Regions from separate parts of the Micromonospora sp. DT227 genome, predicted to be linked through region 2. Evidence: riboswitches for the same ligand, from Rfam matches in the RefSeq annotation. Region 2 holds a riboswitch; each other region holds the start of a gene.
The links. A riboswitch is a leader RNA that binds a small molecule or an ion and turns the genes downstream of it on or off. The one in region 2 is predicted to bind cyclic di-AMP.
Positions count from the first base shown of each region.

Region 1: linked by a shared signal. The riboswitch ahead of ACLQ2W_RS16530 (C39 family peptidase) and the one ahead of ACLQ2W_RS04955 (coiled-coil domain-containing protein) in region 2 are both predicted to bind cyclic di-AMP.
Region 3: linked by a shared signal. The riboswitch ahead of ACLQ2W_RS02515 (NlpC/P60 family protein) and the one ahead of ACLQ2W_RS04955 (coiled-coil domain-containing protein) in region 2 are both predicted to bind cyclic di-AMP.

Region 1 is NZ_JBNCLA010000004.1:290,247-299,962, forward strand. Features, by position in the region: gene ACLQ2W_RS16495 (TetR/AcrR family transcriptional regulator) at 1-256, opposite strand, end outside; gene ACLQ2W_RS16500 (ABC transporter permease) at 412-1,314, shown strand; gene ACLQ2W_RS16505 (ABC transporter ATP-binding protein) at 1,307-2,107, shown strand; gene ACLQ2W_RS16510 (D-ribitol-5-phosphate cytidylyltransferase) at 2,210-3,709, shown strand; gene ACLQ2W_RS16515 (CDP-glycerol glycerophosphotransferase family protein) at 3,726-5,399, shown strand; gene ACLQ2W_RS16520 (alpha/beta fold hydrolase) at 5,396-6,193, opposite strand; gene ACLQ2W_RS16525 (hypothetical protein) at 6,702-7,256, shown strand; gene ACLQ2W_RS16530 (C39 family peptidase) at 7,311-8,171, opposite strand; cyclic di-AMP (ydaO/yuaA leader) riboswitch at 8,372-8,511, opposite strand; gene ACLQ2W_RS16535 (hypothetical protein) at 8,825-9,589, opposite strand.
Region 2 is NZ_JBNCLA010000001.1:1,001,749-1,011,464, reverse strand. Features, by position in the region: gene ACLQ2W_RS05000 (YciI family protein) at 1-179, shown strand, start outside; gene ACLQ2W_RS04995 (RNA polymerase sigma factor) at 176-1,420, shown strand; gene ACLQ2W_RS04990 (dihydrofolate reductase family protein) at 1,450-2,085, shown strand; gene ACLQ2W_RS04985 (CsbD family protein) at 2,146-2,319, opposite strand; gene ACLQ2W_RS04980 (heavy metal translocating P-type ATPase) at 2,400-4,655, opposite strand; gene ACLQ2W_RS04975 (hypothetical protein) at 4,672-5,622, opposite strand; gene ACLQ2W_RS04970 (heavy-metal-associated domain-containing protein) at 5,657-5,863, opposite strand; gene ACLQ2W_RS04965 (metal-sensitive transcriptional regulator) at 5,943-6,242, shown strand; gene ACLQ2W_RS04960 (YibE/F family protein) at 6,469-7,776, shown strand; cyclic di-AMP (ydaO/yuaA leader) riboswitch at 7,931-8,061, shown strand; gene ACLQ2W_RS04955 (coiled-coil domain-containing protein) at 8,066-9,091, shown strand; gene ACLQ2W_RS04950 (carbonic anhydrase) at 9,148-9,716, opposite strand, start outside.
Region 3 is NZ_JBNCLA010000001.1:499,412-509,127, reverse strand. Features, by position in the region: gene ACLQ2W_RS02565 (questin oxidase family protein) at 1-328, shown strand, start outside; gene ACLQ2W_RS02560 (LLM class flavin-dependent oxidoreductase) at 394-1,275, opposite strand; gene ACLQ2W_RS02555 (MerR family transcriptional regulator) at 1,306-2,361, opposite strand; gene ACLQ2W_RS02550 (NUDIX hydrolase) at 2,501-3,061, opposite strand; gene ACLQ2W_RS02545 (GNAT family N-acetyltransferase) at 3,114-3,650, shown strand; gene ACLQ2W_RS02540 (Type 1 glutamine amidotransferase-like domain-containing protein) at 3,811-4,476, opposite strand; tRNA gene ACLQ2W_RS02535 (tRNA-Gly) at 4,604-4,677, opposite strand; gene ACLQ2W_RS02530 (zinc metalloprotease) at 4,881-5,855, shown strand; gene ACLQ2W_RS02525 (pyridoxamine 5'-phosphate oxidase family protein) at 5,928-6,509, opposite strand; gene dcd (dCTP deaminase) at 6,588-7,166, shown strand; gene ACLQ2W_RS02515 (NlpC/P60 family protein) at 7,238-8,272, opposite strand; cyclic di-AMP (ydaO/yuaA leader) riboswitch at 8,286-8,421, opposite strand; gene ACLQ2W_RS02510 (N-acetylmuramoyl-L-alanine amidase) at 8,654-9,716, shown strand, end outside.

The sequences.
Region 1 (9,716 bases), on a different contig from region 2:
GGCTCCCGGTGTCCAGCAGCGGGATGTTCCGCCCGGCCACCGCGGAGACCATGTCCAGCACCAGGTCGAGCTTGGAACGCCACCGTCGGTAGATCGCGGTCTTGCTCACGCCGGCCCGGCGGGCCACCGCCTCGATCGAGAGGCGACCGTAGCCGACCTGGGCCAACTCCTGCATCACGGCGGTGCGGATGGCGCTGGTGATCTCGCCGCGCAGCACCGCCGCGCCGGCCGGGGCACGCCTCTTCTCGGTCGTCACGTGGGACAATGTAGCGCAACGACGGTACGGTTGCGTCCCGACGTTCGGTGGACTACCTTCCATGCAGCAGCGAGGCGGCTCCTCCCCGCCCGGCCACGCTGGATGTCTTCACCGCACTGCTCCCCATCGGCACGAAAAGATCGGAGCGCCTGACCATGGCCAACACCGCGGTGGCCGACCCCGAATCCGGACTGACCCGGGCCCAACTGGCCGGGCGGTACGGACTGCGGGTCGCCGGGGAACGACCGCCCCTGGGCGAGTACGCCCGCCGGCTCTGGGCGTACCGGCACTTCATGACCGCGTACTCGCGGGCGAAGGTCGCGTCCTCGCTGAGCAACACCCAGCTCGGCCAGCTCTGGCAGGTGCTGACCCCGCTGACCAACGCGGCGGTCTACTTCCTGATCTTCGGGCTGATCCTGGCCCAGCACCGGAACGTGAACAACTTCATCGCGTACCTGTGCACCGGTGTGTTCATCTTCATCTTCACCCAGACCGCGGCCACGAACGGCACCAGCGCCATCACCGGCAACCTGGGGCTGATCCGGGCGTTGCAGTTCCCGCGCGCCGCGCTGCCGATCACGGTCACCCTGGTGCAGCTCCAGCAGCTCCTCATGTCGATGGTGGTGCTGGCCGCGATCGTGCTGCTCACCGGCGAGCCGGTCACGTTCCGCTGGCTGCTGCTGCCCCCGATGCTGCTGCTCCAGACGATCTTCAACGTCGGGCTGAGCATGGTGATGGCCCGCCTCGGCTCCAAGGTCGCCGACCTCAAGCAGATCATGCCGTTCGTGATGCGCACCTGGCTGTACGCCTCCGGCGTGCTCTACCCGGTGGCGCTGCTGCGCGAGCACCTGCCGTCCTGGGCGGCCAGCATCCTGGAGTGGAACCCGCCGCTGGTCTTCATCGAGCTGGCCCGCTACGCGCTGCTCGACTCGCACCAGCCCAACATGGTGAGCTCCCCGCCGAAGCTCTGGGCGCTCGGCGTGTTCTGGGCGGTCGTCATGGGCGTCGGCGGGTTCGTCTACTTCTGGCGCGGAGAGAAGGAGTACGGCCGTGGCTGAGCAGACCCTGCCGGTGAACGCCGGCACCGTGACCGACTCGGGCCGCGTCCCCACCGTGGTGGTGGACGACGTGCACGTGATCTACCGGATCCACAAGGGCGCGGCCGGCGGCACCACCCCGGTCTCCGCGCTCAAGCGGATCGTCTCCCGCACCAAGGCGCCGAATATCCGCGAGGTGCACGCCGTCAAGGGGGTGAGCTTCACCGCGTACGAGGGTGAGGCCATCGGCCTGATCGGCAGCAACGGCTCCGGCAAGTCGACCCTGCTGCGGGCCATCGCCGGCCTGCTCCCGCCGGCCCGGGGCGCGGTCTACACGCAGGGCCAGCCGTCCCTGCTCGGCGTGAACGCCGCGCTGCTCAACGACCTCTCCGGCGAGCGGAACGTGGTGCTCGGCTGCCTGGCCATGGGCATGCCGCCGGAGGAGGTCAAGCGCATCGCCCCGGAGATCATCGAGTTCTCCGGGATCAACGAGCGCGGCGACTTCGCCTCGCTGCCGATGCGCACCTACTCCTCCGGCATGGGCGCCCGGCTGCGCTTCGCGATCTCGTCGGCGAAGAAGCACGACGTGCTGCTCATCGACGAGGCGCTGGCCACCGGCGACCGCAAGTTCCGGGTCCGCAGCGAGCAGCGGGTCCGGGAGCTGCGCGACAGTGCCGGCACCGTGTTCCTGGTCAGCCACTCGATCGGCTCGATCCGGGACACCTGCGAGCGGACCATCTGGCTGGAGAGCGGCGTCCTGCGGATGGACGGCCCCACCCAGGAGGTCTGCGACGCCTACGAGAACCAGAAGTAACCCGCCGGAGCGCACCGACCCGGGATCGGTCCGGGCGGTGCGCTCCGTCGTACGCGTTAAGGTTTCCGGACCCATCCCCTTCACCCAGAGTGAGGTACGGCAATGACGCAGGACCACACCACCGCACCGGACGCCGCGCCGGCGAGCCCGGCACCCTGGCGCCCCACGCGTACGGTGGCCGTGATCCTCGCCGGGGGCACCGGGACCCGCCTCGGTCTGGGCATCCCGAAGCAGCTCCTGAAGATCGCCGGCAAGCCGATCATCGAGCACACGCTTGCCGTCTTCGAGGCCGCGCCGGAGATCGACGAGATCATCGTGCTGATGGCCACCGGCCACGTGCCGGACGCCGAACGGATCGTCGCCGGCGCCGGCTTCCGCAAGGTCACCAAGGTGATCGAGGGCGGCGAGACGCGCAACGACACCACCCGGATCGCGCTCGACGCGGTCGGCGAGGGCGACGTCAACATCCTCTTCCATGACGCGGTCCGCCCGCTGGTCAGCGCGCGGATCGTGCGCGAGTGTGTGAACGCGCTCTGGAGCTACTCGGCGGTCGACGTGGCCATCCCGTCCGCCGACACGATCGTCCAGGTCGACGCGGACGACTGCATCACCGACATCCCGGTCCGGTCCCGGCTGCGCCGCGGCCAGACCCCGCAGGCGTTCCGCTCCGGCACCATCCGGGAGGCGTACCGGCGGGCCGAGGGCGACCCCGACTTCGCCGCCACCGACGACTGCGGTGTGGTGCTGCGCTACCTGCCCGGCACGCCGATCAAGGTGATCGACGGCTCGGACGAGAACATCAAGGTCACCCACCCGGTGGACGTGCACCTGGCCGACAAGCTGTTCCAACTCGCCGCCGCCCAGGCGCCCCGGCTCAGCCACCGCGGCTACGCCGAGGAGCTGACCGGCCGGACCATCGTGGTCTTCGGCGGCAGCTACGGCATCGGGCACGACCTCACCGAGCTGGCCCGCCGCTACGGCGCCCAGGTCTTCCCGTTCAGCCGGTCCAGCACCGGCACGCACGTGGAGCGCGCCGAGGACGTGGCCGCCGCGCTGAAGACCGCGTTCGAGGCGACCGGCCGGATCGACCACGTGGTGGTCACCGCCGGCATCCTGGAGAAGGGCGCGCTCGCCGAGATGGACGACGAGACGATGGACCGGCTCCTGCACGTCAACTTCGTCGGCCCGGTCACCATCGCCCGCCAGTCGCTGCCGTACCTCCAGCAGACCAAGGGGCAGTTGCTGCTCTACACGTCCAGCTCCTACACCCGGGGCCGGGCCCGGTACGCGCTCTACTCGGCCACCAAGGCCGCGCTGGTCAACCTCACCCAGGCGCTCGCCGACGAGTGGGCGGAGTTCGGCGTACGGGTCAACTGCGTCAACCCGGAACGCACCGCCACCCCGATGCGGACCAAGGCGTTCGGCGAGGAGCCGGAGCACACGCTGCTCGCCTCCGAGGCGGTCGCCCAGGCCTCCCTGGACGTGCTGATCTCCGAACTGACCGGTCAGGTGGTCGACGTCCGCCGGGCACCCGGCGAGCCGGTGGCCGACGTGCCGGCGCAGCCCGGCGCGCAGCGGTCCGAACTGTCCACCCGCGCCTGACCCGAGGGACGTGCAGATGCGTGGTGACCTGGTCCGGAAGCTGCTCGCCCGGGTACTGACCAGCGGGCTGGCGGTGCTGGCGTTCCTCGTCGTGGCGCTCACCGGCGCCACCGGCGCCGGCCTGGCGCTGGCGGTCGCCGCGCTGGCCGCCGCCGCCTGGGAGCGCCGGGTCCGGCCCAGCGCCGACGGGCTCGTCGAGACGGTGCTGGTGGCCGCCGGGATCCTGGTCGGCTACGCCCGCCGGGCCGACGACGGGTTCGATCCGGCGCTGGCCGCCACCGCGCTGGTCCTGCTCGGCCTGGTGCTGCTGGTCGGCCCGCTGCGGCAGGCCGGCGCGCTGGAGATCCGGGCGGCGAACCTGCCGGTCCGCTCCTGGACGCCGCTGGTCGCCGCTCGGCTCGGCGACGCCCTGCTGGTGCTGCTCGCCCTTGTGGCGCTCGCCGCCGCGTGGCCGCTGCCGGCCTGGCTGCCGCTGGCCGCCACGCTGCTGGTCGGCGCCGGCTGCGCCGCGATCGCGTTCGACCTCGCCCGGCGCCGGTTCCGGCCGCCGGCCGGGGGCGGTCCGGTCGGCCGGGCGCTGCGTCGGCAGCAGCCGGAGTTCGTGCTGCACTTCTCCGCCCCGCCCGGGTCGGAGTACCAGGTCACCATGTGGCTGCCCTACCTGGAGCGGATCGGCCGGCCGTTCCTGGTGGTGGTGCGCGAGCCGGAGTTCCTGTCCACCGTGGCCGCCGCCACCCGCGCGCCGGTGGTCCTCTGCCCCACCCTGAAGGCGCTCGACGAGGCGCTGGTGCCCAGCCTGCGGGCGGCGTTCTACGTCAACCACGGCGCGAAGAACGCCCACGTGATCCGGTTCCACCAGCTCACCCACGTGCAGTTGCACCACGGCGACAGCGACAAGGCGCCCAGCGCCAACCCGGTGTCGGCGATCTTCGACAAGATCTTCGTGGCCGGCCAGGCCGCGATCGACAGGTACGCCCGCGCCGGCGTGGAGATCCCCGCCGAGAAGTTCGTCGTGGTCGGCCGCCCCCAGGTCGAGGCCATCGAGGTACGCGGGGAGCCGAGGCCGGCGTCGGCGCACCCGACCGTCCTCTACACCCCGACCTGGACCGGGCACCACGCCGACGCCAACTACTGTTCGCTGCCGGTGGCCGAGACGCTGATCCGCCGGCTGATCGACCGCGGCGCGGCGGTGATCCTGCGCGCCCACCCGTACACCGACCGGAACCCGGCCTCGGCGCGACAGCTCGCCCGGCTCACCGAACTGCTCGCCGCCGACAAGGCGAAGACCGGCCGGCCGCACCTGTGGGGCGCGGCGGCGGCCCGGGAGCTGACGCTCACCGAGTGCGTCAACCGCGCCGACGCGCTGGTCTCCGACGTCTCCGGGGTCATCTCCGACTGGCTCTACTCCGGCAAGCCGTACGCGGTCACCGACACCGGCGCCGACGGTGCGCACTTCGTCGAGCGGTTCCCGCTCGCGGCCTCCGGCTACGTGCTGCGCCGCGACATGTCCAACGTGGACGACGTGCTCACCGCGCTGCTCGACACCGACCCGAAGGCCCCCGAGCGCTGGACGGCCCGGACCCGCTACCTGGGCGACTTCCCCGCCGACGGCTACGCCGAGGCGTTCCTCACCGCCGCCCGCCGCGAGCTGGAACCGGACTGGGCCGTCCCGGCGCCGCGTCCGGCCTAGAGATAGGGGTCGAGCAGGGCGAGCACCGCAGCCGGGTCCTCGACGTGGGCATGGTGGCCCAACCCGGGCAGGGTGGCCACCGGCACGCCGCACGCCGTGAGCTGCGCGTCCGTCACCATCGGATCCGTCTCGCCGCGCGCCAGCAGCACCGGCGCGTCGGCGGCGGCCAGCAGGGCGGGCATGTCGGGCTCACCCACCGCGAACGCGGCCGGATCCATGGCCAGCCGCCACCGTCCACCGCCCCGCTCGTCGCCGCCGGGGTGGCTCCGGTGCCCGCGGCCGTCCTCCCGCCGCAGCCCCGCGTCGACCACCGGGTGGCCGGGGGCGAACAGGCCGGCCAGCCCGGAGACCCGCAGGTAGCGGCGGGCCGCCTCGTCCCGGGTGGCGAACCAGGTCACCGGCCGGGCCGCCAACTCGTCCGCCTTGGCCAGTTCGGCCGGTGACCAGACCACCTTGATGCCCAGCCCGACCACCGCGTCGACCGGCAGGCCCCGCTGCCGCGCGGCGAGCGACAGCGCCACCACGCCACCGAGCGAGTGCCCGAGCAGCACCAGCCGGTCGTGCGGGCCGAGCCGGAGCGCGTCGAGCCCGTCCGCCACGCGCTGCGCCAGGGCCGCGAACGAGTACCCGGCCCCCGGCAACGGCGGTGACCAGCCGTGGCCGGCCAGGTCGGGGGCGAGCCAACGCCCCTGCCAGCGACGCTCCAGCAGCGGCGCCCAGGGCAACCACACCTCGCCGGTGGCGCCCATGCCGTGCAGGAGCACCAGGTGGCGGGTCCCCGTCGTATCGCCCATACGCCGCAGTCTGCCACCGCACAGACACCCCGCGCGAGACCACGCATGCCGGCACCGCCCGGGCGAATGGAACGCGGTGATTGCCCTCGGCGGTGTCGACGCGTCGGGCAGCCGGACGTTGCCTGCGCTCGCAGCGCTACAAACTTGATGGCGTGGACGGGTCGCCGTCCTGACCCGTCCACGCCATCAAGTTCGCAGGCTCTGGAGCACTGACTGTCCGCACCGACATGCACAGCGTTCCAGGGCCTCACTGGGTGGGTTGTCCGGTTCGGCGGTGATGGGCGGCATGCTGGCGGCGGAATCGTCGACGGGGTCGCGGCGTTGTAGACGGGTGCACGGCCGAGGAAGGCAAGCGCCCGCCAGCCCCTGGGAATGACGGTGGGACCCCGGTCGTTACACACACTCCCGGCGCCGCGACGAGGCCCCCGCCCCGCGAGCAGCCATTCTTCTTGAGCGCCTGACGGTGCCCGCACCCCCCGGTGCGTTGACCCCCGAATGGAGCCCCCTCATGAACACGATGCTGCGTAAGAGCGTTCTGGGTATTGCTGGTCTGGCTTTCACCGGTGGTGTGTTCGCCGGTCCGATCGCCGGTCACGTCGAGTCCGCGCACGCCGCCACGGCCGCGAAGCCGGTTGCGGTCGCCAGCGTGCAGGGTGAGCAGTCCACGATCAGCCTGAACGACGAGCAGACCGCCAACGTCAAGGCGATCATCGCCGCGACGAAGAAGGCCGGCCTGCCGGAGCGGGCTGCGGTGGTTTCGATCGCGACGGCGTTGCAGGAGTCGAAGCTGGAGAACCTGGGCCACCTCGGCGACCGCAATGACCACGACTCGCTGGGCCTGTTCCAGCAGCGCCCGTCCTCGGGCTGGGGCACCCCGGAGCAGATCACCGACCCCGAGTACTCGACCCTCGCCTTCCTGAAGGGGTTGAAGCAGGTTGACGGCTGGCAGGACATGCCGGTGACCAAGGCCGCGCAGACCGTGCAGGTGTCCGCCTACCCGGACGCGTACGCGCAGTGGGAGAAGCAGGCCACCGACCTCGTCGGCAAGCACTGGAACAGCTGAGACAGCGCGAAGGCCGGCACCCCGCACGGGGTGCCGGCCTTCGACGCGTACTCCTCAGGCGGAGTAGCCGCGCGTGGCCATCCAGTTCGCCAGGTCGATGGTGCTGATCCAGTACGACGGCAGCGACGGGTCGGCCGAGTCGGCGATCCGTACGGTCCGGCCGTCGTTCTGGTAGCCGACCACGGCGATGTAGTGGCCGCCCGGGAACGAGTGCCAGCCGCCGTTGGTGTCGGTGGCGTCCCCGACGATGTTCGAGACCACCGCCCGGCCGTTGCGGACCGCGTTGACCACGTCGGCCTGGAGCCGGTCGATCTGCGCCTTGGTGGCCGTGCCGGGGATCGTGCGGGTCCGGTACGGGTCGCCCTTGACCTGCTGGTTGAGCACCCGGGTGGTGTCCTCGGCCGAGTTGGTGCCCATCTCGGTGGTACCGAGCGCGACGGCGAGCGTGTCCTGGCTGCGCTCGATGCCGGCGGCGCTGAGCGCGTTCCGCACCGCGGCCGGGCCACAGTAGTAGTAGGTGGTCTGCGCCTGGTAGTCGTAGTCGAGCACCTTGCTCGACGGCGGCTTCGGCGTGGCCTTGCGGGTGGTGTCCGGGTCGGCGACCTTCGCCGACGGCGAGGCCGTGGGCGAGGTGCTGGGCGAGCGGCGGGGCGACGCGCTGGACGACGCGCTCGGCGAGGCGCTCGGCGACGGGACGGCGAGGCGCGCCTCGCTGCGGCTGGCGGTGTCGCCGAGGCGGGAGCCGAGTTCCGCCACCGCGGCGGTGTTCTCCTGCCGGGTCGGCGCGTCGTCGGTGGCGGTCAGCGCGGCGCCGGTGCCGCCGGCCAGCACGAGGGCCGCCGCCGAACCGGCGATGATCTGGTACGGACGCTCGGTCGCGAGGCGACGCAGGTGGCGCTTCAGGTGGTACTTCACGGGTTTCCTCCACGGGGTGGGCGGCACGAGCCGACCCCGCGCGTGGAGGAACTCACACGCGCTGGCGGGCGGGACGGCCGCGGGAAGTCGCCCGGATGCCGGGCGGGACGGGGTCGGAAGCGCGTCGCGTCAGGCGAGCGCCGGCACCCCGGGGCCGTGGAGGCGGGGAGACGTTCGGGGGGTGGTGGGCACGGGAATGGAACTCCTTCCGTGGCCGCCGACCGGGTTAGCTGACGGATTCGGGCGGGAAGTACGCCCTACCGCGGCCGTGGGCTCGCGGATTCACCCCGGTGTTGCGTTGGGTCCCCGGTTCGTATGCACGATTAGGCGGGTCGGCGCGGCGTCGCCATCTGCGATCGGGAACCGCACCGGACGCGCCGACACTACCGGCGGGTACACGCCCTGCCAAGCGCTCTCACCTGCTTAAACGTCCTCGACGACTACGGATTCGGAACAGCCGGTCACCGACCTCCCTCAATGGGACAAGCGGCCACGTCGGCGCCGTGCGGCAGGAAGCGGACATCCGACCGACGGAGAATCGGGCAGCGGGCGCAGCAGGGGCCATCGATCCGGCCGGTCGCCGGCGGTCGGCACCGGTGACCGGCCTCACCGGTTTCGGGTAACGATTCGGTCGACGTGCTTCCCGGGGCCGCTCAGCCGACGCGGGCCGGACGCCACCGGGCCCCCCGCACCGCCGACGGGACCGGGACGCGGCTCACCGTCGAGACGCGGGACGTGGGCACCGGCCGCAGCGCCGTGGCCGCCGCGTACGCCTCGGCGGCGAGCGTCCGGGCCGCCTCGGCGGCCAGTTCGGCGTCCCGCCACGCCAGGCGTTCCCGCTCGGCGGCCGTCTCCCAGCCGGCCCGCCGCCCGTCGCGGACGGTCCGGGCCAGCACGATCTCCTGCTCGGCCGGGTGCCGGCGCGGGTCCCACCCGTTGCGGCGGGCCAGCACGTCGGCGAGCTGGCGGGCGGTCAACTCCCCCCGCCAGTGCGCCGTCATGGCGGCGTGGTGCAGCCAGCGTTCGCGCGCCGCGTACTCGGCGGGGGTGCGGGGGGTGTGCGGGGCGGGCAGCGCGCCGGCGCCGGCCAGGCGGCGGGCGGCGGCGTCCGCCTCGTCGTAGGCGGTCCAGGCCCGGTCGGCCTCGCTCTGGGCGGCCAGCCACTGCTCGCGACGGCGACGGGCGGTCTGCGCGGCCCCGGCGGCGGCCACCGCCACCTCGTCGGCGTACCGGGCCAGGTCGGCGCGGTGGAGCACCTCCGCGTCGACCGGTTCGGGTGCCGGCTCACCCGCGCCGTCGCGTTCCGGTCGGGCGACCAGCACGGCGAGCAGGACGAGGGCGAGCACGGTCAGCGCCGACCAGATGGCGGCGGCCTCGGGGACGGCGGTGAGGAAATTGAGGAGAACGGTCTGCGACATGGTCGGCACCTCACGGGAGACAGTGGCGGGTAACTCCGCACGGCCGGTCGGAGGCGGGGCGCGGCCGGAGTTCGGGCGCCGCCGGGCCGCCGAGGGGCGGTGCGGGTGAGGTTCGGTGGGCGCGGTC
Region 2 (9,716 bases):
CGGAGATCACCGACGGCCCGTTCGTGGAGAGCAAGGAGCAGTTCGCCGGCTATCTGACGGTCGACTGCGAGACGCCGGAGCGGGCCGTCGAGATCGCCGCGAGCTGGCCGGACGTGCGGCTCGGCTTCGGCGTGCTGGAGGTGCGCGCGGTGATGGAGCAGGCCGGGACGGAGATGTGACCTCCCGGGCGGTCGAGGACCTGCTGCGGACACTCGCGCCGCAGGTCCTCGGCGTGCTCGTCCGCCGGCACGGCCAGTTCTACGCCTGCGAGGACGCGGTCCAGGAGGCGCTGCTCGCCGCCGCCACCGGGTGGCCGGCGCAGGGCGTGCCGGAGCATCCCCGCGCCTGGCTGGTCACCGTGGCCACCCGCCGACTCACCGACGAGTGGCGCAGCGAACACGCCCGCCGGGCGCGCGAGGTCGCGGTGGCGGTCCGGCAGCCGGCGTACGCGGCGGTCGCCCCGCCCGCCGACGAGGAGCCGCCGAGCCGGGACGACACGTTGCGGCTGCTGTTTCTCTGCTGCCACCCGGCGTTGCCGGTCAACGCCCAGGTGGCGCTCACGCTGCGCGCGGTGGGCGGGTTGAGCACCGCCGAGATCGCGCGGGCGTACCTGGTGCCGGAAGCGACCATGAGCCAGCGGATCCGCCGCGCCAAGCAGCGGATCGAGGCGGCCGGGGCACGCTTCACGCTCCCGTCGGGCGCCGACCGGGACGAACGGCTGGGCGCGGTGCTGCGCGTGCTCTATCTGATCTTCAACGAGGGCTACACCGCGTCCAGCGGGGAGGCGCTGCACCGGGCCGAGCTGACCGGGGAGGCGATCCGGCTGGCCCGGGAGCTGCACCGGCTGCTGCCGGACCAGGGCGAGGTGGCCGGGCTGCTGGCGCTGATGCTGCTCACCGACGCGCACCGGGCCGCCCGGACCGGACCGGACGGGGAGCTGGTGCCGCTGGCCGAGCAGGACCGCACCCGCTGGGACACCGCTGCCGTGGCGGAGGGGATCGCGCTGGTGACCGACGCGTTGACCTGGTCGGCGCCCGGCCCGTACCAGGTGCAGGCCGCCATCGCCGCGGTGCACGCGGAGGCGCCCACCGCCGCGACCACGGACTGGCCGCAGATCGTGGCGCTCTACCGGGTGCTGGCCCGGCTCGCGCCCAACCCGATGGTCACGCTCAACCAGGCCGTCGCGGTGGCCATGGTGGACGGCCCCCGGGCCGGCTTGGCGCTGCTCGCCCCGCTGCACGCCGACGACCGGACCGCCGGCCACCACCGCCTCGCCGCCGTCCGCGCCCACCTGCTCGAACTGGCAGGCGACCGGGCGGACGCCCGGACCGCCTACCTGGCCGCCGCCCGGGCCACCACCAGCCTGCCCGAGCGGCGTTACCTGGAGGTACGCGCCGCGCGGCTGGCCGCCGAGCGATGAGTTCCGCCGGCCCGGCGGGTCCACCCCTCATGGGAGAGGTCACCAGTCAACTGTCGATGTCGTTGGACGGGTACGTGGCCGCGCCGGGTCAGAGCGTGCAGGATCCGCTCGGGCAGGGCGGCCTGCGGCTGCACGAGTGGGCGTTCGCCACCGAGAGCTGGCGCACGCAGCACGCCCTCACCGGCGGGGAACGCAACGTCGACGCCGACGTGGTCGAGGAGATGACCGCCGGCGTCGGGGCGTACGTGATGGGCCGGCGCATGTTCGGCGGCGGCGAGGGGCCGTGGGACCGGGCCTGGACCGGGTGGTGGGGTGCCGATCCGCCGTTCCGTGCCCCGGTGTATGTGCTGACCCATCACCCGCGGGCGTCGCTGCTGATGGCCGGCGGCACCGAGTTCCATTTCGTCACCGACGGCGCCGAGGCGGCGCTGGAGCGGGCCCGGGAGGCGGCCGGCGACGGCGACGTGTGTGTGGCCGGTGGCGGCGGCACGGTACGCGGCTACCTGGCGGCGGGCCTGCTCGACTCGCTCTGGCTGCACGTGGTGCCGATCGTGCTGGGCGGCGGCACGCCGCTCTTCGACGGACCGCTGGACGTGACCCTGACGCCGGAGCGGGTGGTCGCGGGTCCCACCGTCACCCACATCCGCTACCGCGTGCCGCGCTGACCGCCACGCAGCACGCCGGGCCGGCCCGAAGGCCGGCCCGGTGGGGTGTGCGAGCGTACGTCAGCTCTTGAAGGCGTCCTTGATCTTCTCGCCGGCCTGCTTGAGCTTGGCGCCGGCCTGGTCGTTGCGGCCCTCGGCCTCGAGGCGCTCGTTGTCGGTCGCCCGGCCGATGCCCTCCTTGACCTTGCCCGCGGTGTCCTGGGAAGCGTTGTCGATCTTGTCGTCGAGACCCATCGGAACCTCCAGCTCAACAGTTGCGTGACGACAACGAGTTACCCAACCGGCCGCCCGCCCAACCATGCCGGTGCCCGGCGTCACCCGATCGGGCGAAAGCGCCGCAGCCGCAGGCTGTTCGCCACCACGAACACCGACGAGAAGGCCATCGCCGCGCCGGCGAGCATCGGGTTGAGCAGCCCGGCGGCGGCCAGCGGCAGCGCGGCCACGTTGTAGGCGAACGCCCAGAACAGGTTGCCCTTGATGATCGTCAACGTGCGGCGGGAGAGCCGGATGGCGTCCGCCGCGGCCAGCAGGTCGCCCCGTACCAGCGTCAGGTCGGCGGCCTCGATGGCCACGTCGGTGCCGGTGCCCATGGCCAGCCCGAGGTCGGCGCGGGCCAGCGCGGCGGCGTCGTTGACCCCGTCCCCGACCATGGCCACCACCCGGCCCTCGCCCTGGAGCCGCTCGACCACGGCCACCTTGTCGGCGGGCAGCACCTCCGCGATCACCTCGTCGATGCCCACCTCGGCGGCCACCGCTCCGGCCACGGTGGCGTTGTCGCCGGTGAGCAGCACCGGGGTGAGCCCCAGGCCGCGCAGCCGGTCGACCGCCGCCCGGCTGGTCGGCCTCACCGCGTCGGCCACCGCGAGCACGCCCCGGGCCCGCCCGTCCCAGCCGGCCAGGACCGCCGTGCGGCCGGCGGCCTCCGCGCCGGTCGCGGCGCGCACGACCTCCTCGGGTACGTCGAGACCGCGCTCCCGCAGCAGTCGGAGCCGCCCGACCACCACGCTCCGGCCGTCGACCGTGCCGGTCACGCCGAGCCCCTCGGCGTTCGCGAAGTCGACGACGGCGGGCGTCGGACCGGCCTCGGCCGCGCCCTCGGCGACCGCCCGCGCGATCGGGTGCTCGGAGGCCGCCTCCAGCGCGCCGGCCAGCCGGAGCACCTCGCCGGCGTCCTCGCCGTCGGCGGGCAGCACCTCGACAAGCGTCATCCGGCCGGTGGTGACGGTGCCGGTCTTGTCCAGCACCACGGTGTCCACCCGTCGGGTGGACTCCAGCACCTCCGGTCCCTTGATCAGCACGCCGAGCTGCGCGCCGCGCCCGGTGCCGACCAGCAGCGCGGTCGGGGTGGCCAGGCCGAGCGCGCACGGGCACGCGATGATCAGCACGGCCACGGCGGCGGTGAACGCGGCGGTGGGCCCGGCGCCGGTGCCGAGCCACCAGCCCAGCGTGCCGGCGGCCAGGGCGATCACGATCGGCACGAACACGCCGGAGATCCGGTCGGCGAGGCGCTGCACCGCCGCCTTGCCGGTCTGCGCCTGTTCCACCAGCCGGGCCATCTGGGCGAGCTGGGTGTCGCCGCCGATCCGGGTGGCCCGGACCACCAGCCGGCCGCCGGCGTTGACGGTGGCGCCCACCACGGCGTCGCCCGGCCCGACCTCGACCGGCACCGACTCGCCGGTGAGCATGCTGGCGTCGACCGCCGAGGTGCCCTCCTCGACCACGCCGTCGGTGGCGACCTTCTCGCCGGGCCGGACCACGAACCGGTCGGCGACCGCGAGCTGGTCGACCGGGATCCGGACCTCCTGCCCGCCGCGCAGCACGGCCACGTCCTTCGCGCCCAGCTCCAGCAGGGCCCGCAGCGCGGAGCCGGCGGTGCGCTTGGCGCGGGCCTCGAAGTAGCGCCCGGCCAGGATGAAGACGGTCACCCCGGCGGCGGCCTCCAGGTAGATGTTGCCGGCGCCGTCGCCGCGGGTGATGTCGAACCGGAACGGGTGCGTCATCCCGGGCATCCCGGCGTCGCCGAGGAAGAGCGCCCAGAGCGACCAGCCGAACGCGGCCAGCGTGCCGAGCGAGACCAGCGTGTCCATGGTCGCCGCGCCGTGCCGCAGGTTGACCAGCGCGGCCCGGTGGAACGGCAGCCCGCCCCAGACCACCACCGGCGCGGCCAGCGTGAGCGAGGCCCACTGCCAGTAGTCGAACTGCCAGGCCGGCACCATCGCCAGCACGATCACCGGCAGCGTCAGCACGGCGGACACCCACAGCCGGGTACGCGCCACGCGCAGCTCGTCGACCGGCTCGGCGGCCGTGACCTCCCCGGCGCGGGCGGGCGGCGGCGGCACCTCGGCCGTGTAGCCGGTCTTCTCCACGGTGGCGATCAGGTCGGCCGGCGCGATGTCGTCGGCGTACCGGACGGTGGCCTTCTCGGTGGCGTAGTTCACCGTGGCCTCGACGCCGTCCATCCGGTTGAGCTTCTTCTCGATCCGGGCGGCGCAGGACGCGCAGGTCATGCCGCCGATCGCGAGTTCGATCAGGTTCGGCGCGGTCGGCAGCGTCTTTCCCGTGGTGGTCATCGCGACACCTCCCCGGTCAACTGTGCCCGTGCCCCGGCGTGCCGTGTCCGGCGTCCGGGGTCGATGCGGTGGTGGATGCCGGCGTGGGCTGATCGCCGGCCAGGACGGTGAACTCGGCGGTGTGCACCGTGTCGCCGTGGCGGAAGTCCAGGTAGAGACGGTACGCCCCGGCGGACGGCACCTCGGCCGCGAACGTGACCGCCGGCCCGGCGGGCGTGCGCCCGTCGTCGGGCGTGCCCTCCGGGTGCACGTGCAGGTAGGCCAGGTCGCCCTGACGCAGCGCCACCAGGTGCCCGTACGCGCCGAGGTAGGGCTGGAGGTCGGTGACCGGGCGACCGGCCCGGCTGACGGTGAGCGTGAGCCGGCTGGTGCGGCCGGGCTCCGGCGTGCCGGTGAGCGTGACCGTGTAGCCGTCGACCGTGGCGGTGGTGGCCGGCGCCGGCAGCGGCCGGGCGGCCAGCGGGCCGGGGACGGTGACGTCGACGCCGAGCGTCAGCGACTCGCCGCCGGTCGGCGTGAAGTCGGCGAACGCCCGCCAGACACCGGGCCCGGCGAGCGGCGAGGCGACCCGCCAGGTCCCGTCGGCGGCCAGTTCCGGGTGCACGTGCCGGAAGCCGGACAGGTCGCGGCGGGCGACGATCAGGTGCATGCGCTTGTCGTGCGCCACGTCGTAGCGGGTGACCGGTGCGCCGTCCGGGCCGGTGATCCGGAACGCGAACTCGCCGGCCGGGGCGGTCACCGGCTGGAGCGTGTAGCCCCGCTCGGAGACCAGCAGGCCGCCGGGCAGGTGCGCGTCGCCGGCGCTCTCGTCGCCGTGGCCGGCGGCTCCGTGGTCGGTGTCGGTGGTCTCGTGTCGGGTCTCGGCGGCCGGGGCGGCGGGACCGGCCACGTGACCGATCCCGTACGCCCCGGTGAACATCGCCGCGAGGCCGAGCGCGAAGCCACTCAGCTTCGTCGCCGTGTTCATGGTGCCTCCTCGGTTCTGCGGGTCCGCGGACCCGTCACGCCCCGGCGAGGTCGTAGCCGGCCTCGTCGACGGCGGCGCGCACGGCGTCCGCGTCCAGTGGTTCCCGGCTGGTGACGGTGACCCGGCCGGTGGCCAGGTCGACCTGGACGTCGGTGACGCCCGGCAGCGCGCTCAGCTCGGTGCTGACCGCGTTGACGCAGTGCCCGCAGGTCATGCCCCGCACCTGGTAGGTGGTGTCCATCTCGCCCTCCGTTCTGATACCCCCTGGGGGTACAAGCCGAACGGTATCATACCCCCGAGGGGTACGGTATCCTCGACGCATGACCACGCCGTCCACCCCGGTCCGGGGCTACACCGCCAGCAAGGACCAACTGCTCGCGCGGCTCCGCCGCATCGAGGGGCAGGTCCGGGGCATCGAGAAGATGGTCGAGGACGACCGTTACTGCATCGACGTGCTGACCCAGATCTCCGCCATCCAGGCCGCGCTGGACAAGGTCGCGCTGGGCCTGCTCGACGGCCACGCCCGGCACTGCATGCACGAGGGCGCCGCCGAGGGCCGAGCCGACGAGATGGCAACCGAAATGATGGCCGCCGTAGGCCGCCTCATGAAACGCGGCTGACCCACCCCCGCCCCCCGCCCCGCCCCGCCCCGCCGATCTTGCAGTTGCGGCCCTCGAAGCGCCCTGTTGGCGCCGTTTGCCAGGGCCACAACTGCAAGATCGCGCAGGTGGGGTGGCTACCATGATCCGGGCGGCAAGCACGGGCGTGGGCAGGACGCGTCCGCGCCGGCCGGGTGGACGACCGGGCCGGTGAATCGGTGCGCCGCGATTCGTAGGGAGAGCCAGCGTGGGCGCCGACCACACCCGTCCCGCCCTCGCCGCGCCGCCGGGCGTACGCCGGCTCCTGCTCGCGACCGTGGTGCCGCTCTTCGTGCTCACCGTGCTCGCGGCGCTGGTGCTCTGGCCCCGGGGCGGCGGCCCGGAGCCGGCCGAAGCCGAGAACGTGCCACGCCACCACGGCACGGTGACCCGGGTGGTGACCGAGCCCTGCCCGCCCACGCCGGAGGCCCCCGAGGGCGGCGGCGGCCGGTGCGGCACCGTGACGGTCGCCGCGGAGCAGGGCCCGGACGCCGGCCGGCAGGTCGAGACGCCGATCCCGGACGGGCCCGGCGCACCACGCGTCGAGGTCGGCGACGAGGTGATCCTGGTCGAGCTGACCGACCCGGCCGACCCGTCGGTGAAGGCGTACAACATCGCCGAGCACCAGCGCGCCACGCCGTTGATCTGGCTGGTGGCGCTCTTCGCCGCCGCGATCGTGGCGTTCGGGCGCTGGCGCGGGCTGGCCGCGTTGGGCGGGCTGGTGGCGAGCTTCGCCATCCTGCTCGGCTTCGTGCTGCCCGGCATCGGCGCCGGCCGGTCCCCGCTGCCGGTGGCGATCGTCGGCGCCGCGCTGATCATGTTCGTGGTGCTCTACCTGACCCACGGGATCACCGCGCAGACGTCGGTCGCGGTGCTCGGCACGCTCGGCAGCCTGGTGGTCACCGGCGTGCTGGGCACGCTCGCCACCGCCGCCACCCACCTGACCGGCTTCGGCAGCGAGGACGCCACCACGCTCTCCATGTTCCAGGGCGGCGTGGACCTGCACGGGCTGCTGCTGGCCGGCATCATCATCGGCTCGCTGGGCGTGCTGGACGACGTCACGGTCACCCAGGCGGCCACCGTCACCGAGCTGGCGCACGCCAACCCCGACCTGTCCCGGCGGCAGCTCTACCGGGCGGCCACCCGGGTGGGCCGTGCGCACATCGCGTCCACTGTCAACACCATCGTGCTGGCGTACGCGGGCGCCTCGCTGCCGCTGCTGCTCCTGCTGGTGGCCGACTCCCGCCCGGTGAGCGAGATCCTCACCAGCGAGTTCCTGGCCCAGGAGATCGTCCGCAGCGCGGTGGCGACGCTCGGTCTGATCGCCGCCGTACCGCTCACCACCGCGCTGGCCGCGGTCGTGGCCACCGCCGGGCGGCGCGGGCCGGCGGCCGAGGCGTCGCCGCCACCGCCGGACCGCCCCCCGGCGGCCCGCGGCGAAGCGCTGGAGGCGCTCGGCGGGACGCCGGCCGAACGGTGGCCCGGCCGCCGGGGAAGTACGGATGTCGCATGGTGACACTCCGCAGCGTGACGGCGCGCGGGAAACGCGATGCTGGTCACGCTGGGCAATGTCGAATTCTCGCGATTGGTCGGCTTCCGGGCGTAGATCCCCGGTCGACATCTCGGGTAACCTCGCTGCCGGTCACCGCCGAAGGCGCGCACCGGCGCCTGCGGTGCCGCCGCCCAATCGCCTCCGGGCGAGCCGGGGAACCAGGTACATGGGGTGAATCCGCGTCAGCGGTAGGGGCCGCTTCCGTCCCGAACCCGTCAGCTAACCCGGTCGGCGGCCGACGGAAGGGAACACTGTGACGGCACCCCTGCGCCGCTGCTTGACACCCGTGGTGGCCGTGCTCGCCGCGCTCGCCGTGCTGGTCGGGCCAACCCCGGCGTCGGCGGCCCCGCACACCGCCGCCCCCAACCCCTCGGGGCACTCGGAGGACGACGACCCACCGCTGATCAGCGAGGCCGTCACCGCCGCCAACCGGGCCTACCTCCAGGCCAAGTCCAAGCTGGACACGTCGCGCAAGCGGCAGCTCCAGCTCGCGCTCGAGGTGAAGGCGGCGCAGAACGAGCTCGACGCGCTCAGCCCGCAGGTCACCGAGATCGCCGCGCAGTCCTACCGCACCGGTCGGGTCGGTGCGATGGCGATGCTGCTGGAGAGCGACTCGCCCGACTCGTTCGTCCGCCGGGCCAGCGCCCTGGACGAACTCAACCTGTTCAACGGGCAGCGGCTCGCCGCCATCAACGCGGTGAAGACGCGCGCCGAACAGGCCAAGATCGCGCTCGACGCCGAGGTGCGCGAGCAGGAGAAGCAGACGAACGCGATGGCCCGCGAGAAGGTCGAGGCGCAGAAGGCGCTGAAGCTGGTCGGCGGGCTGGACTTCACCGGTGGCCTGGTCTCGGCCACCTCGCCGGTTGCCAAGATCGGCCCCGGCCGCACCGCCGACGGCGGGTGGAAGTCCGAGTCGTGCAGCGAGAACGACCCGACCACCTCCGGCTGCGTCACGCCGCGCACGCTGCACGCGTACAAGGAGGTCAAGCGCGCCGGCTTCAACCGCTTCGTGGGCTGCTACCGCCCCGGCGGGCCGTGGGAGCACCCCAAGGGCAAGGCGTGCGACTGGTCGTTGCAGAACAGCGGCTTCTCGCCGTGGCACAACAACGACACCCGCCGGTACGGCAACGAGGTGGCCGCCTTCCTCATCCGTAACGCCGACCGGTTGGGCATCTACTACGTGATCTGGAACCGGCAGATCTGGTTCCCGGCGACCGGCTGGAGTTCCTACAGCGGCCCCTCGAACCACACCGACCACGTGCACATGTCACTGCTCTGACGCGTACGCGAGAAGGGGCCGCCTCCGGGCGGCCCCTTCTGTGTGTCCGGGGGTGGTCAGCCGGCGAGCGCCGGGTCCACCGGTGCAGCCGGCGCGGGCACCGGGGCCGAGGACTGCGCCACCGTCCGCACCTCGCCGCCGCTGAGCCGGTACGACATGCCGGCCACCGCGCACGCTCCGGCGGCCACCCGCTCGGCGAGCACCGTCGAGCGGGCCAGCAGCGTCTCCACGGTCTGCGCGATGTGGATGTCGATGATGCCGTCGAGGTCGGTGACCTCCTGCCGGGCGGCCCGGAGCAGGCTGGGCGACACGGCGTCCACCACCGCGCCCAGGTGCCCGGCCGGCGCGGAGCCGGTGCGGACCGCCTCGCGGGCCGCCTGGACCGCGCCGCACGAGTCGTGGCCGAGCACCACCACGAGCGGCGTGCCGAGCACGGTCACCGCGTACTCGACGCTGCCGAGCACCTCGGGGCCGGCGGTGTGCCCGGCGGTACGCACCACGAAGAGGTCGCCGAGACCGCGGTCGAAGATGATCTCGGCGGCGAGCCGGGAGTCGGAGCAGCCGACGATCACCGCGAACGGGTGCTGGCCCTCGGCGACCGCGGCCCGGTGCCCGGCGTCCTGGT
Region 3 (9,716 bases), 500 kb from region 2:
CGGCGAGCCGGTGATGCTGGTGCACGCGGTCACCGCGCCGACCGCGGTGCTGCGTACCCTGCCGGCCCTGGACCCGGCGCTGCGAGCGCCGAGCGTCGCCGCGGCCTGGGCCGCGACGGCGGCCGTGACCTCGGTGTACGCCGCACCCGCGCCGACCGCCGCCACTCCTGTCGACGGGCCCACCGATCCGGCCGAGGTGTTCGCCCGGGCGGCCCGACACGGCGACGAACACGTGGTGAAGCTGGCCGACGCGGCGCTGGAGGCGTACGCGGCAACAGGTGACCAGCGGGTGTTGGCCGCCCCCGCCCACGCCGGCCGTCTGATCTGACCGGTGCCGCGAAGGCGGGGCCCCCTGTTAACGCATTCTGCATAACAGGGGCCCCCTCCTAACACCTAGCCGACCCGGCGCAGCTCCGGCAGCAGCGCCGCCGCCTCGGTCAGCACCGCCTCGTCGCCGGCGTACCAACTGCTGGCCCGGGGCCAGTGCGTGATCACGTCGGTGAAGCCCAGCCGGGCCGCCCGGGCCGCCTGCTCCGCGAGGAAGTCCGCGCTGGTCAGCGAGAAGACCGGAGCCGAGTCGAGCGAGAGGTAACGGTCCAGGGTGGCCGGGTCCCGGCCGGCCTGTTCCAGCGCCCGCGTCATCCGGTCGGACAGCTCCGCCACCGTGTCCCACCAGCCCGCCAGGTCGTCACCGTCGAGGCCGGTGGTCACCCACCCCTGCCCGAACCGGGCGACCAGGCGCATCGACCGGGGACCGTTCGCGGCCAGCACGAACGGCACCCGGGGCTGCTGGACGCAGCCGGGGTTGTTGCGGGCGTCCACCGCCGCGAACCACTCCCCGCGCCAGGTCGTGCCGTCCTCGCGCAGGATCAGGTCGAGCAGCTCGGTGAACTCCGCGAACCGGTCGACCCGCTGCCGGGGCGGCAGCGTCTCGCCGCCGAGCACGGCCGAGTCGAAGCCGATGCCGCCCGCGCCCAGCCCGAGCAGCACCCGCCCGCCGGACACGTCGTCCAACGCGGTCACCTGCCGGGCGAACGCCGCCGGGTGGCGGAAGTTCGGCGAGGCCACCAGCGTGCCGAGCCGGACCCGGGAGGTCACCGAGGCCGCCGCGGTCAGGGTCGTCCAGGAGTCGAACCAGGGCCCGTCGACCAGGTCACGCCAGCCCAGGTGGTCGTACGTCCAGGCGTGGTCGAAGCCCCACTCGTCCGCCTGCGCCCACCGCCGGCGCGCCTCCGACCAGCGTTGGTCCGGCAGGATCACGATGCCAATCCGCATGATCCCCAGCGTACGGCCCGGGCCGTTCCGCTACGTCGTCACCAGATCGGCCACCACACAGGCGATGTTGTCCGGCGCGCCCGCCGCGTACGCCAGCTCGACCAGGCGCCCGACGGCGGTCTCCGGGTCGTCCGCCCCGGCCAGCGCGGCGTGCAGCGCGCCCGGGTCGACCACCGCGGCGAGGCCGTCCGAGCAGAGCAGGTAGCGGTCACCGGGCAGCGCGGTCCGCAGCGCCAGGTCCGCCTCCACCTCGCCGCCCGCGCCCAGCGCCCGGGCCAGCAGCGCCCGCTGCGGGTGCGCCCCGGCCTCGGCCGGCGTGAGCCGCCCCTGGTCGACGAGCGTCTGCACGTACGTGTGGTCCTGGGTGAGCCGGGACAGCTCGCCGCCCCGCAGCAGGTAGGCCCGGGTGTCCCCGACGTGCACCAGCGCGAGCCGGGTGCCCCGCCGGACGATCGCGGTGAGCGTGCTGGCCGGCCGGTCCGCGTCGGTGGCCTGCGCGCGTACCGCCCGGTCGGCCCGGCTCACCGCGTCGCCCAGCGCGGCGAGCAGGTCGCCCGCCGGCGCGTCGGCCGCCGCCAACGGCCGCAGCGCGTCCACCGCCGCCGCGCTGGCGGTCGACCCGCCCGGACCGCGTACGCCGTCGGCGACCGCGAGCAGCGTGTCGCTGGCGTACGCGATGTCCTCGTTGGAGTCGCGGACCGTGCCGGTCTCGCAGCGCGCCGCGTACCGGAAGGTGTGTTCGGACATGGTGGTGCCCCTCTCGGTGAGCTGGTCGACGAGGAGTGCGACGGCCCGGCCACGGGCCACGGTGTCCGCGCTGACCCGCCGCCACCAGGCGTCCAGCGCCTCGGCGGCGGCCGGCGGCGGCAGCGCGCAGACGGCCCGGATCTCGGCCAACGGCATGCCGGCCCGGCGCAGCGCGGCGATCAGCCGCGCCCGGTCGAGCTGCTCCGGCGCGTAGTAGCGGTAACCGGAGTGCGGATCCACGGCGGCCGGCGGCAGCAGCCCGCAGTCGTCGTAGACGCGCAGCGCCTTGGCGGTCAGTCCGGCCGCGCGGGCGAACGCCCCGATGGTCAGCAGCCGCACGTCGCTCTCCTCCTCGCGCCGGCCCGGGTGGGCCGGCCCGGACCACGTTGCGGCTTGCCGCAGGGGACGGGTCAAGAGGGCGCGGCGACCCTGTCGGCCATCGCGCTCGTGCCGCGCCGCGAGCCGCATCCGCTGACGCTCAGCCCTGGTTGAGTTTGGCCAGCATCCGGCCCAGGTGCGGCTCGACCGTGCCGGCCGGCGCGTCGCCCACCTCGGCCGGCGTCCACCAGCGGACGCCCCGGAACTCGACCGGGTCGGGGGTGAACCGCTGCTCGCGGTGGGCGTCCAACACGTACCAGAGGCTGACGTCGGTGTGCCGCTGCGCAGGCGGGCCGACCGTCTCGGTGACGGTGAGGAACGCCGGTCGCTCGCCGAACGGCGGTGCGAAGACCGCTGGTACGCCCAGCTCCTCCCGCAGCTCGCGGCGCACGGTGTGCACGGGGTGCTCGCCCGGCTCGACGTGGCCGCCGCTGGGCAGCCACCTGCCGGCGTTGCGGTGGTCGACCAGCAGCACCGCGCCGTCGGACGGGTCGCGGAGCAGGAAGTAGGCGACCAGGTGCGGCGACGGGGTGCGCGGCTTGACCCGGCGGAAGATGTCCTCCGTGCCGGCCAGCCAGACCAACGCCGCCGCCCGGTGCCGGGCCTCCAGCTCGTCACCCGGCGTCAGCGCCTCGACCAGGGCCCGGATCTCGTCGCGCATCCCGCGATGCTGCCATCCGGGTACGACGGGCGCCGGCGACTAGCCTGGCCCGGTGCCGGAACTCGAACGACTCGCCACCCATCACGCCTACGTGCTGTACCGGTTCGAGCGGGAGAACCGGGCCTACTTCGCGCGCTACGTGCCCGACCGCGGCGACGACTACTTCGACCTGTTCGCCGACCGGCTCGCCGCCCTGCTGGACGAGCAGGACCGCGGCATCTGCCACTTCCACGTGCTGGTCGACGACGACGGTTTCGTGCTCGGGCGGTTCAACCTGGTCGACGTGGCCGACGGCAGCGCCGAGCTGGGCTACCGGGTGGCCGAACGCGCCGCCGGACGCGGCCTCGCGCAGTACGGCGTGCGGCGGGTCAGCGAACTGGCCCGCGACGGGTACGGGCTGCGCCGGCTGGTCGCCGACGCGACGCTGGCGAACCCGGCGTCGCTGGCGGTGCTCCGGCGGACCGGGTTCGTGGAGGCCGGTGCGGTGGACCTGGGTGGGGAGCCGGGGCTGCGGCACGTCCTCGACCTGCACCCGACTCCGGAGCAGCGCCCTCAGGCCGGCGGTACGCGCCCGGGGGATCAGCGGTGAGCGAGGTGTCGGTCGACATCCCGTCGCCCCTGAGCGGCTGCCTCGCCCACTGCGAGGTCGAGTGCGTCCGCCCGTGCTGGCCGAGGTGGAAGCGGGATTGGCGCGCGGGAACCGGTCCTGAGAACGCGATCCGGCCCCACGGCGGGCAGATCGCCTGTCGTCACGACTGTGCCGGAAACAGCTTCCAGTGCCCCTCGGTGACGACCTCGACGCTGCCGTCGATCACCGTGATGGCTGTTGAATCGTCGATCGCGTATGCCGGACCCGACATGCCGGCGGCCCACTTCTCGGCCTCGGCCATGGTGTTCTCCGGCAGGTTCGGGTGATCCAGGTGCGGGAAGATCGAGAAGTCGACCACGCCCAACGCCTCGTCGGTCCCGCCGGGCGGGGTCCACGCGACGAATTCGGCCCCGACCCGGGGGGCCATCACCATGCTGCCGGCGCTCGCCCCCACCCAGACCGCATCCAGCGACGGCAGCAGTTCCGCCAACCCGGACTGCCGCATCCAGTGGCTCAGATACAGCGCGTCCCCGCCGCCCACCAGCAGGGCGTCCGCCTCCCGGACCCAGGGCACCCAGCGATCTTCCCCGACGCTGGGCAACGCGGTCAGCTCCAGCACCCCCAACGACTTCCACCCCAACTCGCACATCGGTATGACGGATTGACCGGTGATGAAGCGCCACGCCCCGGCGGGACCGCCCATGGCGTATCCGGCGGTCGGAATGCAGAGGGCGTTGGCGTCGGCAATCGGTTTGCCCAGGAGGTCGACCAGCTCGTCCTGAATGCTGGCGTTCTTGATGCCCGCGGACGTGAGAAGGAGCTTCAAGATCATCCCCCGATGGATCTTCGTCAGTCTCCGGAGAATAGTCCCCTGACCGCGAGTTCGGCGTCCGTCGGCCGCCGCAACGTCGAAGGCCCCGGCGGGACTGTCGTCCTCACCAGGGCCTCGATCGTGGAGCGGGTGACGGGAATCGAACCCGCACTGTCAGCTTGGGAAGCTGATGTTCTGCCATTGAACTACACCCGCGAGCGGCACCACTGTACCTGAGGTCACCACCCCCGTGCACCCAGGTACCCCCGCCCCGCGAGGGCCAGCCAAGTTGATCAAGGATGTTGCACGCCGGCAACATATGGTCGTTCTCAAATCCCTCGATGGGATGTAACGTCTGCCACACGTTTCCGACTCGGCGTGACACACCCCCTGGCACGCCGTCAGAAAGAGGTGGGCCCATGGGACTCCGTCCCAACCTGCTGACCCGGCGTACCGCCGGTGTCGCGACGTCGACCCTCGCGCTGCTGCTCAGCACCGCCGCCGTCGGCGTCGTCCCCGCTGCTTCGGCCTTCTCGGCCGCCCCGGCCGGCGTGTGCGCCGAGCCGGCCGACGCCCACGCCCGTGTCGCCAAGGGTGGCCACGCCAAGCTCGACCCGAACCACCTGACCGCCAAGCAGGTTCGCGACCGTGAGGCCGACCTCGCCGCCGCGCAGCGCGAGCGGGCCAACTTCCGGACCGGCGCCGTCGCCCCGCTGGCGACCGTGACCATCCCGGTCGTCGTGCACGTCATCCAGGAGAACAGCACCCGCGCCGGCGGCAACATCCCGGACTCGCTGATCACCCAGCAGATCAGCGTGCTCAACCAGGCGTACGCGGGCTCGACCGGTGGCGCGGCCACCGCGTTCAGCTTCCAGCTCACGAAGATCAACCGGGTGACCAACACGTCGTGGTACCCGATCGTGCAGGGCTCCTCGGCGGAGCGGTCGATGAAGACCTCGCTGCGCACTGGCGGCAAGAACACGCTGAACATGTACCTCGGTGAGCTCAGCGACGGCCTGCTGGGCTGGGCGACCTTCCCGAAGCGGACGCTGGACAAGATGGACGGCGTGGTCGTGCTCAACGAGTCGCTGCCCGGCGGCTCGGCGACCAACTACAACCAGGGCGACACCGGCACCCACGAGATCGGCCACTGGCTGAACCTCTACCACACCTTCCAGGGCGGCTGCTCGGGCTCGGGTGACAGCGTCTCCGACACCCCGGCCGAGGCCTCCCCGGCGTACGAGTGCCCCACCGGTCGGGACACCTGCTCCACGACCGGCAAGGACCCGATCACCAACTTCATGGACTACACCTACGACTCCTGCATGTACCAGTTCACCGCCGGCCAGGCGAGCCGCATGCTGACCGCGTGGAACGCCTACCGCGCGGCCTGATCGCCACCGCACCACGTACCGGTGCCGGCCCCGTCTGCGGACGGGGCCGGCACCGTCGTTTTCCGGGCCCGGTCAGGCGGCCGGCCGGCGGGTGTCGAAGCCGTGCCGACCACGGCGGCCGTCCGGGACGAGCACGTCACGTCGGGCCGCGGCCGGGGATGGTGACGCCGGGGTGGCGGACACGGGTGCGACCTCCCCCGGGTCCAGCCAGAGCCGCATCTCCGGGCGGCCGGCACCGATCTGGGTGACCGGGTCACGGCGGGTCAGCATCGCCACGTCGACGGAGAACTCGAACAGGCGCCAGTCACCCTGCGGCGCCGCCCGGCCGATCCGGGTCAGCCGGTCCACCGTCACCGGATCGGTCACCGGAACGGCGCGACCAGCCAGGTAGGCCTCGTCGTCGCTCTCCTCCGGCGGGAAGGAGTGCAACGCGTAACGGCCGTCGCGTTCGAGGTCGCGGCGCTTCGGCGAGTCGATGACGAAGCACCAGAGACCGTCGTCGGTGATCAGCGGCGAGACCGGGTGCACCCGTGGGCCGCCGTCGGCGCGGACCGTGGCGAGGTAGCCGAAGCCCGGCCCGTACTGCTGCATCAGAAGGCGGATCTCGGCCGCGAGTCGGGGCTCGTCGGCGGCGAATTCGGACCAGGAAGCCATGCCGACAGTCTATCGAACACGTGTACGAAGAAGTAGTCCGACACGCTGGTCACCACCGTCTGTCGCTAGAGTGTTCCGATGCTGCTCTCCGACCGCGACCTGGTCTCCGAGATCAAGGCGGGCACGCTCGCGCTGGAGCCCTTCGAGCCCACGCTGGTGCAGCCGTCCAGCATCGACGTACGCCTGGACCGGCTGTTCCGGGTCTTCAACAACCATCTCTACACCCACATCGACCCGTCGGTGCAGCAGGACGACCTGACGTCGATGGTGGAGGTTCCCGAGGGGCAGCCGTTCGTGCTGCACCCGGGCGAGTTCGTGCTCGCCTCCACGCTGGAGGTGATCTCACTGGGCGAGGAGCTGGCGGGCCGGCTGGAGGGCAAGTCGTCGCTGGGGCGGCTCGGTCTGCTCACCCACTCCACGGCCGGCTTCATCGACCCGGGCTTCTCCGGCCACGTCACGCTGGAGCTGTCCAACGTGGCGAATCTGCCGATCACGCTCTGGCCGGGCATGAAGATCGGCCAGCTCTGCATCTTCCGGCTCTCGTCGCCGGCCGAGCACCCGTACGGCTCGGCCGTCTACGGCTCGCGCTACCAGGGTCAGCGCGGCCCGACGCCGAGCCGGTCCTGGCAGAGCTGGCGCACCTGGCCGACCCGCTGACGCCGAGCGTGGTTGTTAAGAGGGGCCCCCTGTTATGCGGAATGCGTTAACCGGGGGCCCCTCCTTACACCTCAGCCGGGGCGGCCGTAGCTGTTGATGTCGCCGTCGTCGACGCGCTTCATGGTGATGGGCTTGCCGGACTGGGAGGCGTGCACCACCCAGCCGTCCCCGACGTACATGCCCACGTGGTGCAGGTCGCCGTAGTAGAAGACCAGGTCACCGGCGCGCAGCTCGGCGCGGCTGACCCGCTTCGTCACGTCGTGCTGCTGGCGGGCGTTGTGCGGCAGCGAGACCCCGGCCTTCGCCCAGGCGGCCATGGTCAGGCCCGAGCAGTCGAAGTGGTCCGGGCCGGCCGCGCCCCACACGTAGATCTTGCCGATCTGGGCGCAGGCGAACTTGACCGCCACCCCGGCCGCGCCGCCCGGGTATCCGGCGGGACAGGGGGCCGGGCGCAGCGGGCCGCCGCCACCGTTGCCGTACACCTTGAGCCGCAGCTTCTGGAGCTTGGCGATCTCGGCGTCGATCTGCTTCTTCTTCGCCGCGAGCTGGGCCTCGGTGCGGCTCAGGTCGGCGACCATCGCGTCCAGCGGCTTCTTCTTCGCGGCCAGCTCGTCGCGCAACGCGGCGATGTCGCGGACCTGCTCCTGCTGGTGGTGCGCGAAGCGGTCGAGCATTTCCAGGCCGGCGACCAGCTCACTCGGCGAACGGCTGCCCAGCAGCGCGTTGACGGTGGAGAGGTTGTCGCCCTTGTACGCGTCGGCGGCGAGCCCGCCGACCTGGCCGAGCGCGGCGTCCACCCGGGCCTGGAGCGGGGCGATCTGCTTGCCGAGCGCGTCGGCCTGCTTGCGGCGCACCGCGAGCTGCCCGCGGACGGCGTTGACCTGTTCGATGACGGGTTCGAGCTTGTTCCAGTCGCGGTCGATCTGGGCCTCGATCTCGGCGACCGAGGGTTCCGCGTGCGCCGCCGTCGCGCCACCGGTCAGGACGACCGCGGCGCCGACCAGGGCGGCGAGTGTGGTGGTGAAGCGGGACCAGCGGAAACGCGGCACGGCGGCGGACCGGTCGACCGACCGGCTCGACGTCGGCCGCGGGGCATGGTGGGCCACCGGGCGTCCGTACTCCTTCTGCCTGACCGCCTACCGGGTTAGCTGACGGGTTCGGGCGGGAAGGGAAGCGCCCTACCGCAGTGGCTGCGGATTCACCCCAGGTACCTGGGTCCCCGGTTCGCCCGTGGGCGACTCGGCGGTGTCGTGCCGTCACCGACCGGGTTGGACGGTGAAACATGCGGCCGACGATTTGACCAGAGTAAGGATTCCCGTTATCGATCCGCAACCCGAACGGCCGTGACACTCCGTACCGGATGCGCCACCCGAACGCGAATGAAGATTTCTTTCATGTCGGATTACTGCCCGGAAAGGTATTGACCCTTGTGGGTGGGCGGAGTGAGGGTGGAACGCAGTGACCCCCATCCCTGTCCAGGAGGTTCGATGCACCTCTCAGCCCCGCCGTCGAGCAGACGGATCCTGCTCGCCGCCGCCGTGGCGACGGCCACCGCGCTGGCCACCACCGGCCCGGTGAGCGCCGCGCCGCAGGCCAGCCGGCCCACCGGCGACCGCCAGCAGCAGTACGCTGCCGCGGCGGCCGAGTACGGCGTACCGCAGAACGTGCTGCTCGGTGTCTCCTACCTGGAGTCGAGGTGGGACACCCACCCGGGCCAGCCCAGCACCAGCGGCGGCTACGGCCCGATGCACCTGACCGACGCCACGCACGTCCTGGCCACGCCGGGCAGCGCGCACGTCGACGAGGACGAGGACCCGCGCGGCGACGACGCCCGCCCGCTCCGGCTCGACCCGGCCACCGCCGCCGCGCCGACCCGGGAGACGCCGCTGCCGGCCGCCTCGCTCCAGACGCTCGACGCCGCCGCCACGCTCACCGGGCTGGACGCGCAGACGCTGCGCACCGACCCGGCGGCGAACATCCGCGGTGGCGCGGCGCTGCTGGCGTCGTACCAGAAGGCACTGGGTGGGCCGGTCGGCGCCGGCAGCGACGTCGCGGCCTGGTACGGCGCGGTGGCCCGCTACTCCGGCGCGGACACGTCCGACGCGGCGGCGGCCTTCGCCGACGAGGTCTACGACCAGCTCGGCCAGGGCGCGGCCCGGACCACCGACGACGGGCAGCGGGTCACGCTGGCCGCCACCACCGCCGCCGAGCCGGACCGGTCCGGGCTGGCCCGGCTCGGACTGCGCCACGCCGCGCGGCCGGACGGGCTGGAGTGCCCGGTGCGGCTGGCCTGCGAGTGGATTCCCGCCCCCTACGAGCAGCTCAGCGCCGACCCGGGCGACTACGGCAACCACGACCTGGGCGACCGGCCGAAGCAGCAGAAAATCGAATACATCGTCATCCACGACACCGAGGGCTACTTCGCCCCCAGCGTCGACCTGGTGAAGCGTGCCGACTACCTGGGCTGGCACTACACGCTGCGGTCGGTGGACGGCTACGTCGCCCAGCACATCAAGGCCAAGGACGTCGGCTGGCACGCCGGCAACTGGT